3 regions of the Aquisalimonas sp. APHAB1-3 genome follow, and region 1 is predicted to be linked to each of the others. Evidence: predicted binding sites of a transcription regulator. Region 1 holds the regulator's gene; each other region holds the start of a gene.
What was found. Region 1 encodes sigma-54, which starts transcription at its own class of promoters, with help from an activator protein. Its sites were predicted from a motif close to TGGCANGNTNCNTGCTT; they were not measured.
Positions count from the first base shown of each region.

Region 2: glnA (glutamate--ammonia ligase) is a predicted target of sigma-54. The motif match lies at 2,188-2,204, and genes of this name have one in related genera.
Region 3: flgA (flagellar basal body P-ring formation chaperone FlgA) is a predicted target of sigma-54. The motif match lies at 1,855-1,871, and genes of this name have one in related genera.

Region 1 is NZ_JBLWFT010000009.1:25,735-30,463, forward strand. It holds gene rapZ (RNase adapter RapZ) at 1-783, opposite strand, end outside; gene ACNSTU_RS13025 (hypothetical protein) at 780-1,283, opposite strand; gene ptsN (PTS IIA-like nitrogen regulatory protein PtsN) at 1,280-1,753, opposite strand; gene hpf (ribosome hibernation-promoting factor, HPF/YfiA family) at 1,832-2,170, opposite strand; gene ACNSTU_RS13040 (RNA polymerase factor sigma-54) at 2,219-3,799, opposite strand; gene lptB (LPS export ABC transporter ATP-binding protein) at 3,953-4,678, opposite strand; gene lptA (lipopolysaccharide transport periplasmic protein LptA) at 4,675-4,729, opposite strand, start outside.
Region 2 is NZ_JBLWFT010000004.1:49,180-53,908, forward strand. It holds gene ACNSTU_RS08465 (DUF4124 domain-containing protein) at 45-587, opposite strand; gene glnA (glutamate--ammonia ligase) at 713-2,128, opposite strand; gene ACNSTU_RS08475 (sulfurtransferase TusA family protein) at 2,328-2,561, opposite strand; gene ACNSTU_RS08480 (tRNA (5-methylaminomethyl-2-thiouridylate)-methyltransferase) at 2,551-3,600, opposite strand; gene glyQ (glycine--tRNA ligase subunit alpha) at 3,799-4,704, shown strand; gene glyS (glycine--tRNA ligase subunit beta) at 4,697-4,729, shown strand, end outside.
Region 3 is NZ_JBLWFT010000011.1:42,401-47,129, forward strand. It holds gene ACNSTU_RS14240 (CheR family methyltransferase) at 1-707, opposite strand, end outside; gene ACNSTU_RS14245 (chemotaxis protein) at 813-1,754, opposite strand; gene flgA (flagellar basal body P-ring formation chaperone FlgA) at 1,930-2,688, shown strand; gene flgM (flagellar biosynthesis anti-sigma factor FlgM) at 2,840-3,151, shown strand; gene ACNSTU_RS14260 (flagella synthesis protein FlgN) at 3,156-3,641, shown strand; gene ACNSTU_RS14265 (hypothetical protein) at 3,920-4,168, opposite strand; gene ACNSTU_RS14270 (DHA2 family efflux MFS transporter permease subunit) at 4,205-4,729, opposite strand, start outside.

The sequences.
Region 1 (4,729 bases):
GTGTTGCCCGCCGGTGCAGCCGATGGCCACTGTCAGGTAGCTGCGGTTCTCGCGCTTGAAGGCGGGAATCCAGCGCTCCAGGTAGTCGCGGATGTCCGCGAACATCGTCTCCACCTCGCCGTGGGACGACAGGTACCCCGCCACCGCGGCGTCCAGCCCCGTCAGCGGGCGCAGATGCGGCTCCCAGTGCGGGTTGGGGAGCACGCGCACGTCGAACACGAAATCCGCATCACTGGGAACACCGTGCTTGAAGCCGAACGACTGGAACAGCAGCGACAGTTGCCGGGAGTGGCCGATGAGCCGCTCGCGCACGAGCTCCCGCAGCTGGTGCAGCGTAGTCGCCGTGGTGTCGATGACCAGATCCGCGCGCGACTGGATGGGCACCAGCAGCCGGCGCTCCCGGTCGATGGCGTCGGCCAACGGGATGTCGCCGGTACTCAGGGGATGCCGGCGGCGGGTCTCCGAGAACCGCTTGATCAGTGTGTCGTCGTCGGCGGTGAGGAACAGGATCTCCGGGCGGATCCCGGTGACGGTCTCCAGCTCGGCGAGTATGCCGGAGAACGCCTCGAGGTCCGTCATGCGGTTGCGGGCGTCGACGCCGACGGCATAGTGATTGGCCGTGCCCGGTTCCAGGCTGGTGATGTGCTCGCCGAAGGACGACAGCATGGTCACGGGCAGGTTGTCGATGCAGTAGCAGCCGCTGTCTTCCAGTGTATGGAGCGCCACAGTTTTGCCGGAACCGGACAACCCGCTGACGATAATCAGGCGGGTGTGTTCGCTCATACCGTACCTCCTGTCAGTTGATCGCCAGCGTGTAGCCGGGCGACGACTTCGACCAGCAATGCCAGTGGACGTTCCGGAGATACGGGCAGTGTGATGCGTGGTACGGTCCGGCCGAGGAGCAGGGTGTCGTCGACGGTGGGTGCCAGCCGCGGCCAGTCGGCCCACGACCGGGGCGACGTCAGCCGGATCACCCGGTCCACGGGCGCGCGCTCCGCCACGGTGTGGCTGCCGAACAGGGTGGTGACAGGCTGGGGGCCGAGGCCGCGGATTTCCAGCCAGCCCGCCAGTGCAGAGGGAGCCCGGCCATACAGCACCCCGTCTTCCACGGACAGGGTGACGGCATCGTCGGCGATCAGCCGGTGTCCGCGCTCCAGCAGTCGCAATGCCGTGTCACTCTTGCCGGTACCGCTTTCGCCTGTGATGAGGAGCCCGCAGCCATTCACGCTGACCAGCACCCCGGGAACGGTGGTGCCCGTGTCACCGGTCACGCGATCACTCATGTGCTCCCCTGGGTGGCCTCCCAGTCCCTGAGCAGCTCATAGACGGCATCGGCATCGCGGGCGTCGCGGAGCCTACGGCACAGGGGCTGGTCGCTGAACATTTCGGCGAGCCGGGCGAGAATCTGGAGGTGTTCGTCGGTGAAGTGCTCGGGTACAACCAAGGCGAACAGGAGATCGACGGGTTCGTTGTCGAAGGCGTCGAAATCGATGGCCTCGCTGGTGCGGATGAAGGCGGCGGTGGCCGAGTCATTGCCGTCCATGCGGGCGTGGGGCAAGGCGACGCCGTGACCGAGCCCGGTACTGCCGAGTTTCTCGCGGCTGATCAGCTTGTCGAAGATGGCGTTGGCCGGCAGGGCGGAGTCGGAGTCGGCCACCATATCGCTGAGGAGTTCCAGGCCCCGCTTCTTGCTGGTCACCTGGATGTCGCAGGCGATGCGCTCCGGTGTGATTAGGTCGGCAATCTTGATCATGCTTGTCCACGCAGGGTCGTGTCTGCGGATTCGGAAGTCGGCGGCGGTCCCTCGCTGGCGACCGCCGCTCCGCGCTGTTCAGTCCTCGTCACCCTCTCCCTGGGCCTTGGCCTGGGCGCCTTCGTTGCGCCGGTGGTCAGTGACCTTCTCCTTGTGCTTCTTCACCTGCCGGTCGAGCTTGTCGATCAGTCCGTCGATGGCAGCATACATGTCTTCGGCGCTGGCATCAGCGTAGAGCTTGGCGCCGCTGAGCAGCATGGTGGCCTCCGCCTTCTGACGCAGCTTCTCCACCGTCAGAATCACGTGGACGTTCACCACGTTGTCGAAGTGGCGCTCCAGCTTGTCCATCTTGGAATGCACGTAGTCGCGCAGTGCTTCAGTGAGATCCACATGGTGCCCGGTGATGTCGATCTGCATAGAGACTCCTCCCGAATGAGAGCCGGAAACGGCGAACCCCTTGTTGCCTCAGGCAATCCTTTTTCGTTCGTTCGACGAGGCAATGGACATGGATTCACGATACTTTGCCACTGTCCTTCGCGCCACATCGATTCCTTCATTTTTCAGGATTTCGGCCAGTTTGCTGTCACTGAGGGGCTTGCGGGCGTCCTCTTCGGCGATCAGCCGGCGAATCCGGGCGCGGATAGAGGTCGCCGAGCACTCCTGTCCATCCACGGTATGCACGTGGCTGGAGAAGAAGTACTTGAACTCGAACGTGCCGCGCGGCGTGTACATGTACTTCTGCGTGGTGATCCGGGAGATGGTGGACTCGTGCATCTCCACCTCTTCCGCCACCTCGCGCAGCACCAGCGGCTTCATGGCTTCCTCGCCCTGCTCCAGGAATTCCTGCTGGTGATTGACGATGCAGGTCGCGACCTTAAGGAGAGTCTCGTTGCGGCTCTTCAGGCTCTTGATGAACCAGCGCGCCTCCTGCAGATGCTGACGCATGGTGGCATTGTCGTTGCCCTGGTCGCCGCGCCGGACCAGGCCCGCGTAGTAACTGTTGACGCGGATCTTCGGTGACGCCTCGGGGTTGAGCTCCACCCGCCAGGCACCGCGCTCCTTGCGCACATAGACGTCGGGGACCACGTACTCGGCTGTGGGCGTGCCGATCTGGGAGCCGGGCCGAGGGTCCAGGGTGCGGACCAACTCCAGCACCTGGCCGAACTCTTCCTGGGTGACCTTGAGCTTGCGGGTGAGAGGCCCGAGCTGGCGGCTGCCGAGGAGGTCCAGGTGCTTGTCCACCAGCAGACGCGCTTCGGCGAGCCAGGGGGTGTCGTCCGGGAACTGTTCCAGCTGCACCAGCAGTGCTTCGCGCGGGTCCAGGGAGGCCACGCCCAGGGGGTCGAACCGCTGGATCAGGTGGCGGACGGCCTCCACCTCGTCAGGTTCGACCGGTTCGTCGCCGTCGGTCACCGATTCGCAGATCTCGTCCACGGTGACGCCGAGGTAGCCGTCGTCGCGCACGCCGTCGATGATGGCCTCGGCGATGGCCATGTCGCGCTCACTGAAATGGGAGAGTTGTGCCTGCCACAACAGGTGGTCATGCAGGCCGCCGCCATCGCCGGCGGTGCGATTCTCCCACGCCTCGCGCTGCTCATCGTCCCCGCCGGGGGCGCTGTATGCGGTGCTGCCGTCGTAGATGTCGTTCCAGTCGGAGTCCAGGGGCAGGTCGTCTGGGATGTCGCTCTGGTCGCTGGCTGACTTGTCTTCGGCGCCGTCGTGATCGTCCACCGTGTCGGCCACGTCCGGCGCGGTGTCGGTGTCCGTGGTGTCGCTGCCGGCGGACTCGCCGTCGCTGGTCGCGGCTTCCCCGTCGTGCTGCTCGGAGCCGGCGTCGTTACCGTCATCGCTGCGGTCGGTTTCGGTGACCGCCTCGTCGCCCTCGTCAAGCTCGTCGGCGGGCTCCAGCATCAGGTTGGAATCCAGCGCCTGCTGGATTTCCGTGCGCAGCTCCAGGGTCGACAGCTGCAGCAGCTTGATGGCCTGCTGGAGCTGCGGCGTCATGGTGAGCTGCTGACCGAGACGTAGCTGCAGCGACTGTTTCATTGGCGATGCCTCTCTCCTGCCGCCCCTCGGGCCGCGGGTCAGGCCAGGCCTGCATACGAGTGGGTTGATAACCCTATCGTAACTGACTCTGTCGCTGGTTAGAACATTGGCCCGATACTTGCGTGGGCTGAGCGAAAGTGCTACGGAGCGTGGTCACAGGCGGAAGTGTTCACCCAGGTACACCTCGCGGACCTGCCTGTTCGCCAGGACTTCCTCCGAACTGCCGCGAGCGATGACCTCGCCCTGGGCAAGGATGTAGGCGCGCTGGCAGATGCCGAGCGTCTCGCGCACGTTGTGGTCGGTGATCAGCACGCCGATCTCCCGGTCCGCCAGGTGGCGGATGATTTCCTGGATATCGAGCACGGAGATCGGGTCGACGCCGGCAAAGGGCTCGTCCAGCAGGATGAACTGCGGGTTGGCGGCCAGTGCCCGGGCGATCTCGACACGCCGGCGTTCGCCGCCGGAGAGACTGATGCCGTTCTGGTCGTGGAGGTGGCCGACGTTGAATTCGTCCAGCAGCTCCCGGGCGCGCTCCCGGCGCTGCTTGCGATTCAGTTCGGGGCGGGTCTCGAGGATGGCCAGCAGGTTGTCCATTACGGTGAGCTTGCGGAAGATCGATGCTTCCTGGGGCAGATACCCGACGCCGCGGCGGGCACGTATGTGCATGGGCAGGTCGGTGATGTCGTTGCCGTCCAGCTCGATGCGCCCGCCGTCGGCCTGTACCAGGCCGACCACCATGTAGAAGCATGTGGTCTTGCCTGCGCCGTTGGGGCCGAGCAGCCCGACCACCTCGCCGCTGGAGACTTCCAGTGATGCGCCGTGGACGACGGTCTTGCGGCGGTAGGTCTTCACCAGGTTCTCGGTGCGCAGCAGGCTCACTCGTCGTCTCCGTTGTCCTCGTCGTCGGGGAACAGCCGGATCTGCACGCGA
Region 2 (4,729 bases), on a different contig from region 1:
ATTATGGTGCATCCACGATCGGGGTCAATCAGGGGCGCGACGGCTCAGGGGTTCGGGCCCGGACCCTGCCGGCCCGGCAGCAGACGTGACGCCTGGTGCATGTAGAAGGTCACCGGTTCGGTTTCGGCGATGACCGCGCCGGCTTCGTTGAGCACCCGCGCCGCCACCTGATGCTCACCCCGATGCACTTCCGTGAGGCGGGCCTCGAGGGATCGGGACGGCTCTCCCTGCGGTTCGCCGTTGAAGAGAAACTGCACGCGGTGCTCCGCCCGCAATGCGGGGCTGAGCTCGAGCTGCACGTCCACGAGCCCCTGGTTGTCCCGCACGGTTCCCTCGTCCGTGGGGTGGACGATGCGCACATGGTCGTAGCGGGATCCGTTATCGCCGTTATCGCCGGAAGCGGAGGGGTCGCCGGAGGGTCGCCGCGGCGTCTCGAAGCGGTAGGACGAATCCGGGGCGGTGCGCTCCAGGCGTTCCGCGCCTTCGCGTGGCTCGTCGGAGTAAACGACATTGCCATCCTCATCCACCCACTTGTAGATGTCCGCAGTGGCCACCAGGGGCAGGAAGAGGCCGATGAGGGCGATCACGATCCGTGTTCTCATACCACGGAATGTAGCACGCGGGGCAGCGGGCCGGGAGGGGGCGACAGCCCAACGAAAAAGCCCCGGCCACAAGGGCCGGGGCCAGTGCCGGATCGGCTCGGGAAGCCGAATCAGACGCTGAAGTACATGTCGAACTCCACCGGGTGGGTGGTCATGCGCAGACGCTGAACTTCCTCTTCCTTCAGCTCAAGGTAGGCGTCGATGGTGTCATCGGTGAACACGCCACCCTGCTTCAGGAACTCGCGGTCGTTGTCCAGGGCTTCCAGGGCCTCTTCCAGCGAGAAGGCGACCTTGGGGATCTCCTTCTCTTCTTCCGGCGGCAGGTCGTAGAGATCCTTGTCCATGGCATCGCCCGGGTGGATCTTGTTCTGCACACCGTCCAGGCCGGCCATCAGCATGGCGGCGAAGGCCAGGTACGGGTTGCCGGTGGGGTCGGGGAACCGGACCTCGATGCGGCGCGCCTTCGGGTTCGAGATCCACGGCACACGGATGGAAGCGGAGCGGTTACGGGCGGAGTACGCCAGCAGCACCGGCGCCTCGAAACCGGGCACAAGCCGCTTGTAGCTGTTGGTGGAGGCGTTGGCGAAGGCGTTGATGGCCTTGGCGTGCTTGATGATGCCACCGATGTAGTACAGCGCGGTCTCGCTCAGGCCACCATACTGGTCGCCCTGGAACTGGTTCTTGCCGTCCTTGGAGAAGGACATGTGCACGTGCATGCCGCTGCCGTTGTCGCCAACCAGAGGCTTGGGCATGAACGTGGCGGTCTTGCCGTAGGCGGCGGCCACGTTGTGCACGGCGTACTTGAGCTTCTGCACCTCGTCGGCCTTCTTGACCATGGTGTTGAACTCGACACCGATTTCGCACTGACCGGCAGTGGCCACCTCATGGTGGTGCACTTCAACACTCAGGCCGAGCTCTTCCATGGCCAGGCACATGGAGGTACGGATGTCATGCAGGCTGTCCACCGGCGGGACGGGGAAGTAGCCACCCTTGACCTTCGGGCGGTGGCCCATGTTGCCGTCGGAGTAGACGCGCTCGGAGTTCCAGCCGGCTTCCTCGGAGTCGATGCGGTAGAAACTGCCGCTCATCTCGGCGCCCCAGCGGACGTCGTCGAAGATGAAGAATTCCGGCTCCGGGCCGAAGAATGCGGTGTCGCCCAGGCCGGTGGACTGCAGGTACGCTTCGGCGCGCTTGGCGACGGAGCGCGGGTCGCGCTCGTAGCCCTGCATGGTGTTGGGCTCGATGATGTCGCAGGTGATGTTCAGCGTCAGCTCATCGAAGAACGGGTCGATGGTGGCGGTCTGCGGGTCCGGCATGAGAATCATGTCGGACTCGTTGATGCCCTTCCAGCCGGCGATGCTGGAGCCGTCGAACATCTTGCCGTCCTCGAAGAAGTCCTCTTCGACGGTGGCGGCCGGGATGGTGACGTGCTGCTCTTTCCCCTTGGTATCCGTGAACCGCATGTCCACGAATTTCACATCTTCGTCTTTGATCAGTTTGAGTACGTCGGCTGCGGTGCGTGACATGCCTTAACCTCCAGATGGGACGTAAGCCTCAGCAAAAGAATTCAACTCGCCATTTCGGGAAGCACGGACCGTGCCAGCACCACAAGACAGCAAGTTACGGGCGTTTCTGGTGCAGTGGTGCGGGAAACCGCTCCAATATGCACCGCGATCGTGCAAAATAAAACCGACAAGCACCAAAAAGGTGCATTGCTTGACGGGGTCAGTCCCGGACACGGATACAGACCCGGAGCGTGTCACCCTCCTCGAGGACGGCCTCCACACGATGACCGTGCACACGGCACCAAGCAGGCACATCCGCCTGCACCCCGGGGTCCGTTGCCAGCAGATGGACTTCGGCGCCGGGGGACATCCCGGCGATGGCATCCTGCACGCGGATCACCGGCATGGGGCACAACAACCCACGGGCGTCCACGATCACGGGCTCAGCCAACATACCACTCCTGCGGCACGTCGTCGGCTGCCATGGGCGCCACATCCAGTTCACGGGGCTCGCCACCCTTTTCTGTGACAGCGACACGCACGCGCTCGGCATCGCGGCCCTGGCTGAACCGGGCTACCAGACGCGCCGCAAGTTCCAGATCCTCGGCGCCGGCGTCTCCGTCCAGCAGGGCGAGCGGGCCACCGTGACTGGTGGGTACCAGGTGCGTGAACTGCCGGCGGTAGCCGTGCATGAACCGGTTCTCACCGTCTTCCCGCGAGACGATCAGCTTGAAATGGGGGCGCGGACGCAGATGCCGCCCCATTTTCAGAAGCATGATGTCGTCGAGTTCATAACGGCGCTCACCGCGGGCCTTCCACAGGTCCTGCAGCTTTCGCGAGTAGCTCGGATCGGTGAGAAAACAGCAGCCGCCGGCGGGCTGTGCATAGTCGTCGAGGCCGAACCGCTCCGCCAGTTCCATCTGCGGCTTGCGGGAGCGGCCGCTCCAGTCGAACAGCCGCTCGCGATCCACCCAGCCTTCACGCTCCGGCAACGTCGGCTCCAGCAGGCGCGCGCACAGCGGGCGCAGAAGCCGGTCATTGGCTCCGGATTCCTGGGCAATCACCGGCATGGTGCGCTTGAGCTGGGATTTCGGGCGCTGGCCGATGACTTCACCGGTGATGATGAAGTCGAAATCGTTGGCGTCCATCCACTGCCGGGCCTTCCCCACCATGAAGCCCTTGCAGTCCAGACATGGATTCATGAACTGGCCATAGCCGTGGCGCGGATTGATGACCACGTCCTTGTACTCTTCCACGGTGTCGATGATGTGGAGCTTGATCCCCAGCTGTTCGGCGACCCAGAGGGCGTTGTTGCGCTTGGGGCGGGCACGGTCCTTGTCCCTGACCGCATGGGTGTGGCCTTCCACGCAGAAGCCGGTGTAGAAGTTCAGGCCCTCTACGTGCACCCCCTGGTCGAGGATGGCTCGTGCGGCGAGCATGGAATCGAGGCCGCCGGAGATCAGAGCGACGGCACGGGGCTGGCGTTGGCTCATGGCGCGTCCGTACGAAGGCTGTTGCAAATCGCTCAGAATAACATGGGCAACACGGCGTGCGCCTTCTCCCTTGGAAGACCGAGAGGGTATACTCCACAGCCGGCCGGGCGTCCCAGCGGCGCTGGCTGGCACCGACTTTTCCACAGGCAGACCGCAGGGGGCAGTGTGGCGCAGCAGGGGCAGACGACGGCGAGGGCCGTGGACACTTTCCAGGGCCTGATCCAGGCGTTGCAGGATTACTGGGCGATGCAGGGTTGCATCGTCCTCCAACCGCTCGACATGGAGGTGGGCGCCGGTACCTTCCACCCCGCCACCTGTCTGCGCGCCATCGGTCCGGAGCCGTGGAATGCGGCCTACGTGCAGCCATCGCGCCGGCCGACCGACGGGCGCTACGGTGAAAACCCCAACCGCCTGCAGCACTACTACCAGTTCCAGGTGGTCATGAAGCCTTCGCCCGCCGAGTTTCAGGAACTCTATCTGGGCTCGCTCCGCCACGTGGGCCTGGACCCCCTTGTCCACGATGTGCGCTTCGTCGAGGACAACTGGGAGTCGCCGACGCTGGGTGCCTGGGGCCTGGGCTGGGAAGTCTGGCTGAACGGTATGGAGATCAGCCAGTTCACCTACTTCCAGCAGGTGGGCGGCCTGGACTGCCACCCGATCATGGGCGAGATCACCTACGGCCTGGAGCGGATCGCCATGTACCTGCAGGCGTGCGAGAGCGTCTACGACCTGGTGTGGACCCACGGGCCGCAGGGCCCGGTGACCTACGGCGACGTCTACCACCAGAACGAGGTGGAGCAGTCGGCGTACAACTTCGAGCACGCGGACGTGGAGGCTCACTTCGCCTGGTTCGAGCAGTGCGAGAAGGAGAGCATGCGCCTGGTGGAGCTGGGCCTGCCGCTACCGGCCTACGAGCAGTGCCTGAAGGCGTCGCACACGTTCAACCTCCTGGATGCCCGTCACGCAATCTCGGTCACGGAGCGGCAGCGCTACATCCTGCGTGTCCGGACCCTGGCACGGGCGGTCGCAAAGCTGTACTACGAGCGCCGGGAGTCACTGGGCTTCCCCCTGTGCACCGACCGCCAGGAGGTGGCCCATGGCTGAGTTCAACGATCTGTTGATCGAAATC
Region 3 (4,729 bases), on a different contig from region 1:
TGGATCATGCGGTTGAGGATGTTCTCCCGCGATTCCGCAGAGAAATAGATGAGGACGTTGCGGCAGAACACCACGTCGAAACGACCGAGGCTGGCGTAGCTGTCCAGCAGGTTGTGCACCATGAACTGGGTCCGCCGGCGAATCTCCGGGCGCACCACCCAGTCGGCGCCGCTGCGCTGGAAGTAACGATCACGGCGGTCGGGGCTCAGCCCGCGGTTGACCGTGGAATCCGAATACTTCGCTTCCTTGGCCTGGGCGATCATGGCCGGCGAGATATCGGTCCCAACGATCTCTGCCTCGATACGGGCGCCACGGGCCCGGAACTCCTCCAGGGCGATACTCATCGAGTAAGGCTCCTGCCCCGACGAACATGCGGCCGACCAGATGCGGAGGGTGTCGACACCACGCTTGTGGAACTCCGGCAGCAACGTTTCCTGGAGAATGGTGAAGGGGTAACTGTCACGAAACCACTGAGTTTCGTTGGTGGTCATGGCTTCAATGACGGTGCCCCGAAGGCGTTGGCCACCAGGCTGCTGGACCTTGTACACCAACTCGCCCAGATCCCTGATCCTCTCGCTCTCCATCAGATGACCGAGCCGACTGGAGACCAGATACTGCTTGTTTTCCCCGAGCACGATCCCGCAGGACTGCTCGAGGAACGCGCGAAACGCCTGGTAGTGTTCCGGGGCAATGGATCTGGACGTCACGGAGGCGGCTTCCTCATTGATCGGCAATTGGCTGTAACGGCCGCTCCAGAGCGGCCGACGCCGGGCGAATTGTAGCGTGATGAGACCTGCTAAGACTACGCTGATTCAGGCGGTCACCTGCTCCAGGCGGGCCTGAACCCGAGCCGCCAGTTCGGTTGCTCCGAACTTCGCCAGAAAATCGTCGGCACCAACCCGCTTGACCAGATCCTCGTTGAACATGCCGCTCAGCGAGGAGTGAAGCAGCAGGTGCAGCCCCTTGAGCGCATCATCCCGCCGGATTTCCGTCGCCACTGTATAGCCGTCCATGCGCGGCATCTCCACGTCGGAGATGACCATGAGAAGCTGCCGCCACGGGGACTCTTCCGGGCGAGCCGCCCAGTCCTGCAACGTCTCCATGGCCTCCTGGCCGTCCCGCGCCATGGTGACCTGAACACCCAGGCCTTCGAGGGTGTCATGAATCTGACGCCGGGCCACGGAGGAATCATCGGCAACGAGCACGTGCCAGTCTTCGGCGCCGGAGGCAGGCTTGACGCCGCCCTCCTCCACGCCGGGAAGCGGGCCGATACCGCCCGCCTGGTTGATCTCGTCCATGACCTTCTCCACGTCGACGATCTGCACGAGACGCTCATCAACGCGGGTCACGCCGGTCAGATAGGCGGTATTCGACCAGCTGCTGGGCGGCGGCATAATATCCCGCCAGTTAACGTTCACGATCCGGTCGACACCCCGCACCATGAACCCCTGCACGCTGCGATTGTATTCGGTGACGATCACCGAGCTGGTATCACGCTCTTCCAGCGCCCGCCCGGTGGTTGCCATCCGCAGATCGAGGACGGCGATCGTGCGGTCGCGGATATAGCACACACCGGCGACCGTCGGGTGGGAGTGCGGCAGCTGGATCAGACGCGGCACCGGGATCACCTCGCGCACCTTGAATACGTTGATCCCGAACAATTGGGCGCCGGACAGCTGGAACAGCAGCAGTTCCATGCGGTTGGTGCCCGCAAGGGTGGTGCGCTGGTCAACGGAATCCATGATGCTGGCCATTTGTGAACCTCTCCTGCACCCGCCTGCCGCGCGGGGCTGCTTGCTTGACGTGTCGATAACCGGATATCGGCGCCCGACCGGCAAACTTGACGGCAGATAATGGCGCGAATATTGCTTTCAAATCAGGGCAAGTGACGCCTCGATCCGCGGGGCATTAACGTAGCGCCTGAAACCAATGAACACATGGACTCGCATCACAACCTGGCTGACCGGTGACCGACCAAGCGCGCATCACCGCCGCGGCGGCATGCTGGTCGCGTTCGCCCTCCCGATCGCTCTCGGAGCCGGTACGGCGACCGCTGACGACATCCAGCCTCTTGAGGAAATCCGCGACGCTGTGGAAAGCCATGCCGAGGCCAACCTCGCTGGCGGCGGACAGAGCACGATCAACGTCGGCCGCGTCGACCAACGCCTGCGACTGCCGCGCTGCGAGGAAACACTGGAGACGTTCAGCCCGCCCGGCCGATCAAGCCAGAGCCGGGCGACCGTCGGCGTACGTTGCCACCACCCGAGTCCCTGGACACTCTATGTATCGGTCCGGGTGGAGACATTGAAAGAGGTCTACGCAGCGGCACGCTCCCTGTCCCGGGGAGCACTCCTGAGCGAGGACGACCTGGAACGGGTGGAGATCAACATCAACCGAACGAGCCGCGGCTACTACACCGACGCGGAACAGCTTACCGGCATGGAGCTCAACCGCGCCATGCGCGCCGGTGAAATCGTGACTCCGTCGCGCGTCAGCGCCCCGCAGCTCGTCGAGCGCGGGCAGACCGTGCTTCTCACGCTTGACTCGAGAGCAGCCAGTGTCAGCATGAACGGTGAGGCACTGCAGTCCGGCGCGCTCGGGGATCGCATCCGCGTCAAGAATACGTCGTCCGATCGGGTCATTGAAGGCGAGATCACTGGTGACAGTCGGGTCCGCGTCGGGTACTGACCCCCGGGCCGGGCTTCCCCGGCCCGGGGCACGACGCATCCCGGAAAAAAGTTGCACCTGACGCTAAAGTTGCGGTGAGCCCTGCCGATAGCGGTTCTGACAGGGTGAGTTGCCACTCACTGCGACGCTTATGGAAGGACAGGAGCAAGTCATGGCAAATCCAATTGAGGGCGGCAACCGGCCCGGCACCACACCGACGCAGGACGCCCGGGACAACCGCCAGGTGCAGCAGCCCGGCGAGCGCCCCCAGGTCGGCCAGGAAGCGAATGGTCAAGCCGCCTCCGCCGGCACCAGCGAATCGGAGCGCCTGCAGTCGGTGCGCGACGCCATCGACCAGACCCCCGAAGTGGATCAGGGACGTGTCGACGAAATCAGGGAGCGTATCGCCAATGGCGAGTACCCCCTGAACGCGGAGAGCATTGCCGACCGCTTCATGGAACTTGAGAACCTGCTCGAGGAGTAACGCCGTGTCCGATCATGCGCGCGCCCTGGCCGACACCATCGACGAACAACTCTCGCTGATGCAGGAGCTGAACGTTCAGCTCGAGAAGGAGCAGGACGCGCTGGTGGTACGTGACATGGAGACACTGCAATCGGCATTGAGCCGCAAGGTGGATCTTCTCGGCGCCATCGAGACCAGCGAGAACCGGCGTCTGGCACTGCTGGAGGCCATGACTGGTGCTCACGACGTGAACGCCATCACGACCGCCCTCGAAACGCTGGAGGACCCGGAACCGGTTCAGGCGCAGTGGTCGGAGTTGCTTGACGAACTGCAGCGGTGCCGCGCCATCAACGAAGCGAACGGCCGGGTCATCCAGCAGCAGCAGTACGGTGTGCAGCGGACGATCGATCTGCTCCAGGGAGACGATGCACCCGCACCCCAGACGTATGGACCCGGCGCCGCCTCCGCCCCGCCGGAGAACCGTGGCGGCCGCGAGATCAGCCGCGCCTGACCCGCTCCCGCTTCGACACCGGTCCAGCCACCACGCTGCGTTTATTCCGGGCAAAAAAAACCCGGCCGCATTGGAGGGGCCGGGGGGCGCATATGGGGACAGGGTGCGCCAACGCGAGAAGCACTTCAGCAGACAACCACAATAAAACTCAATATGACCTTAACTTGAGTACAAGGTTAGTACAGTTTTAACCTTCGTGCAAACCTTGTAAAAGGAAAATACATAGCTACGGCTGTTGCCCCTGCAAAACCCGGCAAGAATAAAAGAGTTGTACAGGATTAGCGTTGGCTATGCTGTGGCGGAGGCCTGCGGCGAAGGGCGTTGACCACCCCAACAAGCACCAGAAGAACCACGAACCAGAACGCAAGCGACAGCACGGCCGACCAGAACACGTAGGATTCCATGGTGAAGCCAAAGCCATGGCGGATCACCACATCCGGCCAGGTGCGCGCCAGCCAGTCCATGAACGTGGCGCCGGGCCAGAGCAACACGTATTGCCACCAGGTCAGCGGAAGCTTGTGGAACACGGTCTCTCCTGAAGTGCTGCGTTTCCTGTCAGTTTATCAGCCCTGGTGTCGGCCGAATCGCGAGGCGGCGATCAACGCCAGTAGAAAGACGGCGCCGAGCAACAGGAAGCTCCACTGGAAACCGGCGACGTAAGCCTGCCGATAGAGATCCGGCGGCAAAGCGGCAAGCCCGCCGGCGACAGCCTCACGCCCTGCAACGGCCTCGACCTCACGCACCGCACGCCAGTCCAGCAACACCGACAACGACGTCACACCAAGGGCGCCGCCGAGCTGTTGCGCAAAGTTCAGGGCCCCGGCTCCCTGCGCGGTGCTGGTGAGCGGCAGGCGCGACAGTGAGCCGGTGTGGATCGAGGGCATCCCCAGGCCGAGGCCAAGACGGCCCAATGCCACCCAACCCATGACCGCAAGCAGTCCGGTCCCGGGGCCGGCAACCCCCATGGCGACGCAGGAGGCGGCCATGATGATGAGCCCTGCCACGATGGGAACCACCGCACGCATGCGGTCCGCCAGCATGCCGCCCAGAGGGAATGCCGCCGCCATCACAAGGCCAGCCGGCATCAG